Regions from separate parts of the Kitasatospora sp. NPDC001225 genome, predicted to be linked through region 2. Evidence: riboswitches for the same ligand, from Rfam matches in the RefSeq annotation. Region 2 holds a riboswitch; the other holds the start of a gene.
The links. A riboswitch is a leader RNA that binds a small molecule or an ion and turns the genes downstream of it on or off. The one in region 2 is predicted to bind S-adenosylmethionine.

Region 1 (3,622 bases), on a different contig from region 2:
GGTCCTGGCGCTCGCGCGGGCCTCGCTGCTGGACGGGCCGCTGCGGACGATCGTGGCCACCCTGGCGATCCTGCTGCCGGGCGGGCTGCTGGTCACCGGGCTGTCCGAGATCGCCGCCGGCGCGGCCAACGCGGGCACCGCCCGGCTGGTCTCCGGCGCCGTGCAGCTGACGCTGTTCCTCGCCGGGGTGGCCGCGGCCGCGACCGCGATCGGCATGCCGTCCACCGCGCTGGCCAACGTGCAGGTGGCCAAGCCGAGCTGGTGGGTGATCGCGCTGGGGCTGGCGATCGCGGTGGCCGGGGTGGTGGTCAACGTCCACACCCCGCCCTCGGCCATCCCGTGGATCGTCGCGGTGATCGCGGTGAGCGTCACCGCCCAGGTGGCGGTGGGGTCGGTGCACGGCGCGGCGATCGGCGGCCTGGCCGGTGCCGTGGCCGCCGCGGTCGCGGCCACCCTGGTGCACTGGCTGCCGGGCGGTCCGCTCTGGCAGGTGCTCTACCTCCCGGCGTTCTGGATCGTCGTGCCGGGCTCCTTCGGTCTGCTGAACACCGCGCAGATCGAGGTCGGCAACGGGGCGCAGTCGCTGCTGGCGGCCGTCTCGGCGGTCTTCGGGGTGTCGATCGGCACACTGATCGGCGCGGTGATCAGCCGGATCCCCCGCCCCAGCCTCACCGGCCTGCCGCACCGGGCCTGAGCCGGTCGGAACCAGGCCTGAGCCGGGCCCGAGCCAAGCCGGACCCGGGACCGGTACGGGCCGGAACCGGGCCCCGGGGCGCGCGGAGGTGCGCCCCGGGGCCCGGAGTCTCGGAACCCGAGGTTCGGAACCCGAGGTTCGGAACCCGTGACCAGGGAACCCCGGAACCTCGGAATCCGAGAGCCTCGGAACCCCCGTCAGGGCTGGCGCAGGGCCTCGGTGAGCCGGTGGGCCGCCTCGACGACGGCCTGGGAGAGCTGGGCGCCGGGGTGGCGGCTGAGCCGTTCGATCGGCCCGGAGACCGTGACGGCGGCCACCACCCGGTTGGACTGGCCGCGGACGGGCGCGGCGACGGAGGCGACCCCGACCTCGCGCTCGCCGACGGACTGGGCCCAGCCGCGGCGCCGCACGCCGCTCAGCGCGGTGGCGGTGAAGCGGGCCCCCTGCAGGCCGCGGTGGAGGCGCTCGGGCTCCTCCCAGGCGAGCAGGATCTGGGCGGCGGAGCCGACCTTCATGGGGAGGGTGACGCCCACCGGAACGGTGTCGCGCAGGCCGGTGAGCCGCTCGGCGGCGGCCACGCAGATCCGGACCTCGCCCTGCCGCCGGTAGAGCTGGGCGCTCTCGCCGGTGGCGTCCCGCAGCTGGGCGAGGACCGAGCCGGCCGCGGCCAGCAGCCGGTCCTCGCCGGCGGCCGCCGAGAGCTCGCCGAGGCGGGGGCCGAGCATGAACCGGCCCTGGACGTCCCGGCTGACCAGGCGGTGGTGTTCGAGTGCGACGGCCAGCCGGTGGGCGGTGGGCCGCGCCATGCCGGTGGCCGCGACGAGGCCGCCCAGGGTGGCGGGCCCGGCCTCCAGGGTGCCGAGGATCGAGGTGACCTTGTCGAGCACGCCGACGCCGCTCGTGTTCTCCATGGGATGGGTACTCCAGTCTCAAGGCCCGGGAGCAGCGGGTCCGCGCTGCTCACGGCGGCTCCTGGCGGGGAGCCGGGGGTGTGGTCAGCGAGGACAGGCCGGAGAAGTCGGCCGATTGCCTGCGCCGGGCACGAGACGGGTACGCGAAAGGACCGGGGCGGGAAGCGCCCGGGCGAAGGACAGCACAGAGAGCACCGTGTCTCCTCATCTTTCCCGCGCCACAGTGGCGACAGGCCGGAGTTGGCACTGCCCCCGCCAACACGGCGCGTACTTCGGACGCCGGGTCGAACGGGGAGTTGCCGGGGCTTCGTAGGGCCGGTCCCTCCACCCCTCTGGATGATTCGCCAGGAACGATACAAGACATCCGGGGCGGGTCGGCAAGTCCCCCCGCCCTCGACCCGCCCTCGGCCACGCCCCGCGGGGCCGGCTCAGCGGTGGCGCGGCCCCGACAGGCCGGTGCACGGGGCCCCGTCCGGGCTGCCGGGGAGGGTCGCGTCCCAGGCGTGCAGGGCGGCGAGGGCGGCGGTGCGCTCGCGGTCCGTCGGCCGGGTGCCCTCGGGGCCGAGCAGGTAGTCGGCGACCGGGGTGAGCAGCAGGGTGGCGTCGCCGGCCGGGAGCAGCAGCGCCTCGTCCCACTGGTGCCGGATGACGGTGCGGCGCAGCAGCGTGCCGTGGCGCGGCGAGGTGCCGTGGCACGGCGGGGTGCCGGCAGAGGTCCGACGGCGGAGTTCGGGGGCGACCTCGGCCTCCAGGACGGTGCGGACGTCCCGCAGGGCGCCGAGCGGCACGTGCTCGGCGGCGAGGTCGAGGAGGGCGGCGGCCTCCGGGGCGAGCCGGTAGGCGGCGACCACCGCGGCGGTCTCGACGGGCTCGAAGGGCTGCCCGGCGAGCCGGGCCACGTCGATCACGTCGCCCGCGAGGAAGGTGCGCCCGAGCCCTTCCTCGGCGAGGGCGATCAGGCATTCGACGTGGTCGTCGGCGGCCAGGTAGGGGCGGACCGGGACGGTGGCGAGGTCGCCCGGGAGCGCGGCGGTCGCGACCCGCACCTGGTACCACGGGTCGAGCAGCGGGTCCCCGGCCGGCCAGCGCAGGGTGACGGCGGTGTGCCGGGGGCGCTCGCCGAGCAGGGTGACCTCCACGGACTCCACCGGGTGGTCGGTGACCAGCCGGTTGACGGCCTGCCAGAGCGAGGCCTCGGTGGGGCTGACGAGGCTGAGCTCGGCCAGCGGCCGGGGCAGGTCGGGCGGGTAGTAGCCGGCCAGCGGCAGGTCGCGGATCGGGCGGACCCCGGTGGCGACGGCGAGGTCGCGGGCGACCCGGGCGTAACACTCGACCCGGTCGCGGGCGCGCCGCAGCTCGTCCCGGGCGTGCGCGCCCATCCGGACGTCCTCCCGGGCGAGCGCGGCGAGCACCAGGTACGGGAGGTGGCGCTCGCCGCGGGCGCGGTGGAGCAGTTCGACGGGTCCGTCGGCCAGGTCGACGTCGAGCAGGCGGTGGAGCAGGTCGGTGTCCAGTCCGCCCTGCCGGTCCGTGACCCGGTCGGTGCTCAGGTCCGTGCTCGACGCCGTACTCGGTTCCGCGTGCGGATCCGCTTTCCGGCCGGTGCTCAGGTCGCTGTTCCGGTCCGTGTTCATGGGCGTCCGCCTCCGAGAGCCGTGGGGGTCGCCGGTCGGCGGCCGGGCGACCGGGGACGTGGCGGGTCCGGCGGTGAGGGGCCGGGCCGACTGCGGGCGCCACATCACCGATTGTGGCGACGGCCGATCAACACCGGATCACCACCGGGTCGACGATCTCTCGACATCCCGCCAGGTCCCGTGGGTTGATAGGGACTCACCAATTCGGGGGTGGCACGTGCGGGCGGGGGCGAGCACATGAAGCGGGCAGGTGCAGGAATGGATGATTTCCGGTTCTCGGTGCTGGGCTTGATGCGGGCGCAGCGCGGCGCGACCGTACTGAAGGTGGGCAGCCCCCAGCAGCAGGCGATGCTGGCGGTGCTGCTGCTCCGGCCCGGCCACGG
Region 2 (3,622 bases):
TGCTTTGTCGGCTCAGCAGCCGCCGGCCACCGCCGGGATGATCGAGACGCTGGCGCCGTCCTTGATCTCGGTCGCCAGACCCTCGGCGAAGCGCACGTCGTCGTCGTTCACGTAGACGTTCACGAAGCGGCGCAGCTTGCCGGTGTCGTCCAGGATGCGGGCCGCGATGCCCGCGTGGTTCTTCTCCAGGTCGGCGACGACCTCGGCCAGGGTGGCACCCTCGGCGGTCACCTCGGCGGCGCCGTCGGTGTAGGTGCGCAGGATGGTGGGGATGCGGACGGTGGCGCTCATGACTCTCCTAGCGGGGGCGGGGCCTATCGGGTGGTTCAGGCGGACACGAGGCCGGCGGCGCGGAACGAGTCCAGCGTCGGGCGGATGACGGCGGTCATCCCGGAATCGGAGACGGCGTCCAGGGTCTTCAGCCCGTCGCCGGTGTTGATCGCGACGGTCTCCTTGGCCGGGTCCAGCTGCCCGGTCTCGACCAGCTTCTTCAGCACGCCGACGGTCACCCCGCCCGCGGTCTCGGCGAAGATCCCCTCGGTCCGCGCCAGCAGCCGGATCGCCGCCACGACCTCGGCGTCCGTGACGTCCTCCACCACGCCACCGGTACGGCGGGCGATGTCCAGCACGTACGGGCCGTCGGCCGGGTTGCCGATCGCCAGCGACTTGGCGATGGTGTCCGGCTTCACCGGCTTGATCACGTCCCGGCCGGCCTTGAACGCGGCCGACACCGGCGAGCAGCCCTCCGCCTGGGCGCCGAAGACCTTGTACGGCCGGTCCTCGACCAGGCCGAGCCTGATCAGCTCCTGGAGCCCCTTGTCGATCTTCGTCAGCTGCGAGCCCGAGGCGATCGGGATCACGATCTGCTCCGGCAGCCGCCAGCCGAGCTGCTCGCAGATCTCGTACGCCAGCGTCTTGGAGCCCTCGCCGTAGTACGGCCGCAGGTTCACGTTGACGAAGCCCCAGCCCTCGCCGGCCGGGTCGCCGATCAGCTCCGAGCAGAAGCGGTTCACGTCGTCGTAGTTGCCCTCGATGCCGACCAGCTCGCCGCCGTACACCCCGGCCATGACGACCTTGCCCTGCTCCAGGTCGTGCGGGATGAACACGCAGGACCGGAACCCGGCCCGGGCCGCCGCCGCACCCACCGCGCCGGCCAGGTTGCCGGTGGAGGAGCAGGACAGCGTGGTGTAGCCGAACGCCCGGGCCGCCTCGATCGCACACGCGACCACCCGGTCCTTGAACGAGTGCGTCGGGTTCCCGGAGTCGTCCTTGACGTGCAGCTGGGCGGTGAAACCGAGCTCCCGGCCCAGGTTGTCCGCCTTCACCAGCGGGGTCCACCCCGGGTTCAGGTTCGGCTTGGACGCCACGTCGGCCGGCACCGGCAGCAGCGGCGCGTACCGCCAGATGGAGGCCGGACCGGCCTCGATCCGCTTGCGCAGCTCCTCGGCGCCCTCGCTGCCGAACTCGTAGGCGATCTCCAGCGGGCCGAAGCACTCCAGGCACGCGAAGCTGGGGCCGAGCGGGAAGCGGGTGCCGCACTCGCGACAGGACAGCGCGGCGGCCGGGCCGAGGTCGACGGAAACGGGTGCGGCAGTGTCGATAGCCATGATGGCGAGGCCTCTCTCCTCATCTTCCCCGTGGCGCGGTCGCGACACGGGACGGAATTGGCACCTGTCCCGCCGGGGCCTGTCGACAGACAGCCGCGCGAGAAGGTTGCCGGGACGTCAACGGGCCGTTCCCTCAGTCCCTCTGGATGAGCTTGTGAAATTGTGGTGGTGCTCAACGGAGACCCCGGCGTGCAAAGGTCCGACCGCTGTACGAAGACTGTATCCGAAGGCGTCAAACCTGAACGGGACCGTCCGCCAAGCGAGATGACCCGTCCCACCGACCTCGCCGAGGAGATCTCCGTGCCCGCCGAACCGACTCCCGCGCTCCTCCCGCAGGCGGCGTCCTGGCTGCGCCGCCGCTCCTGGAGCGCGGCCGACCGGCCGGTCCGCACCCTGCTCGACGCCAAGGAGCGCACCGGCCGCACGGTCAGCGTGGTCCTCCCCGCCCTGGACGAGGAGGCCACCGTCGGCGACATCGTCCGCACCATCCGCCGCGAACTGATGGAACGCCTCCCGCTCGTCGACGAACTCGTCGTCGTCGACTCCGGCTCCACCGACGCCACCGCCGCCGTCGCCGCCGAGGCCGGCGCCCGGGTCGAGCACCGCGACGCCGTCCTGCCCCGGCTGCCCGCCGTCCCCGGCAAGGGCGAGGTGCTCTGGCGCTCGCTGCTGGTCACCCACGGCGACATCGTCTGCTTCGTCGACGCCGACCTGCGCGAGTTCGACCCGGCCTTCGTCTCCGGCATCGTCGGCCCGCTGCTCACCGACGAGTCCATCCAGCTGGTCAAGGCCATGTACGACCGCCCGCTGGAGTCGGAGGGCGCCGTCCTGCCCGCCGGCGGCGGCCGGGTCACCGAACTCGTCGCCCGCCCCCTGCTCAACCTCCACTGGCCGGAACTCGCCGGTTTCGTCCAGCCGCTCGGCGGCGAGTACGCGGCCCGCCGCTCACTGCTCGAACGGCTGCCCTTCCCCACCGGCTACGGCGTCGAACTCGGCCTGCTGGTCGACGCCCTGGAGCTGGCCGGCCTGGACGCCCTCGCCCAGGTGGACGTCGGCGTCCGGCACCACCGCCACCAGGACGGCCAGGCCCTCGGCCGGATGGCCGCCACCATCTACCGGACCGCCCTGGAACGCCTCGACCGCACCCACCGCCTCAAGGCCTCCGCCGACCTCGTCCACCCCCACCTCACCCAGTTCACCCGCGACCCGGAAACCCGCGCCTTCACCGCCCACACCCACCCGGTGACCGCCCTCGAACGCCCCCCGATCCACACCCTCCCCGAGTACGCCGCCCGCCATTAGGGCCTCTCTTCGACGGGCCGCACGGGTTTGCCACGCCGACCCCACGGCAACATGCCAACCATGGGCGATCTCACGACCAACCGTTCGAGCGTGACCGGCACCGCCCCCGTCCTGGTGGCGTCCAACCGGGGACCGGTGTCCTTCAGCACCGCCGACGACGGCACGCTGACCCTGCGCCGCGGCGGCGGCGGCCTGGTCTCCGGCCTCTCCGCCATCGACGACCCGAACGCCGTCTGGGTCTGCGCCGCCCTCGACGACTCCGACCGCAGGGCCGCCGCCGAGGCACCCCACGGCCGCCTCGACCTGGCCGGCCACGAGGTCGGCGGCCAGGCCGTACGGATGCTGGACATCGACCCGCTGACCTTCGCCCGCGCCTACAACGGCGTCGCCAACTCCACCCTCTGGTTCGTCCACCACCTGCTCTACGCGACCCCCACCGCGCCCTCCTTCGACGCCGCCTTCCGCACCGAATGGGCCGCCTACCGGGCCTACAACGAGGCCTTCGCCGAAGCCCTCGCCGCCGAGGCCGCCCCGAACGCCGCCGTCCTCGTCCAGGACTACCACCTCTCCCTGGTCCCGGCCCTGCTCCGCGAAGCCCGCCCCGACCTGCGGATCGGCCACTTCTCGCACACCCCCTGGGCCCCGCCCGAGTACTACCGGATGCTGCCCGACGACGTCGCCCGGGCCGTCCTCACCGGCATCCTCGGCGCCGA

Region 1: it holds a riboswitch for S-adenosylmethionine, as region 2 does, so the genes downstream of both, ACWDCZ_RS19800 (IclR family transcriptional regulator) here and thrC (threonine synthase) in region 2, are expected to answer to the same signal.

What each region holds. Positions count from the first base shown of each region.
Region 1 covers NZ_JBSFJC010000053.1:26,515-30,136, forward strand. The annotation lists gene ACWDCZ_RS19795 (threonine/serine exporter family protein) at 1-694, shown strand, start outside; gene ACWDCZ_RS19800 (IclR family transcriptional regulator) at 892-1,605, opposite strand; SAM riboswitch class I at 1,807-1,948, opposite strand; gene ACWDCZ_RS19805 (hypothetical protein) at 2,034-3,239, opposite strand; gene ACWDCZ_RS19810 (AfsR/SARP family transcriptional regulator) at 3,498-3,622, shown strand, end outside.
Region 2 covers NZ_JBSFJC010000220.1:3,260-6,881, forward strand. The annotation lists gene ACWDCZ_RS37480 (MoaD/ThiS family protein) at 13-291, opposite strand; gene thrC (threonine synthase) at 327-1,607, opposite strand; SAM riboswitch class I at 1,624-1,760, opposite strand; gene ACWDCZ_RS37490 (glucosyl-3-phosphoglycerate synthase) at 1,872-2,909, shown strand; gene ACWDCZ_RS37495 (alpha,alpha-trehalose-phosphate synthase (UDP-forming)) at 2,970-3,622, shown strand, end outside.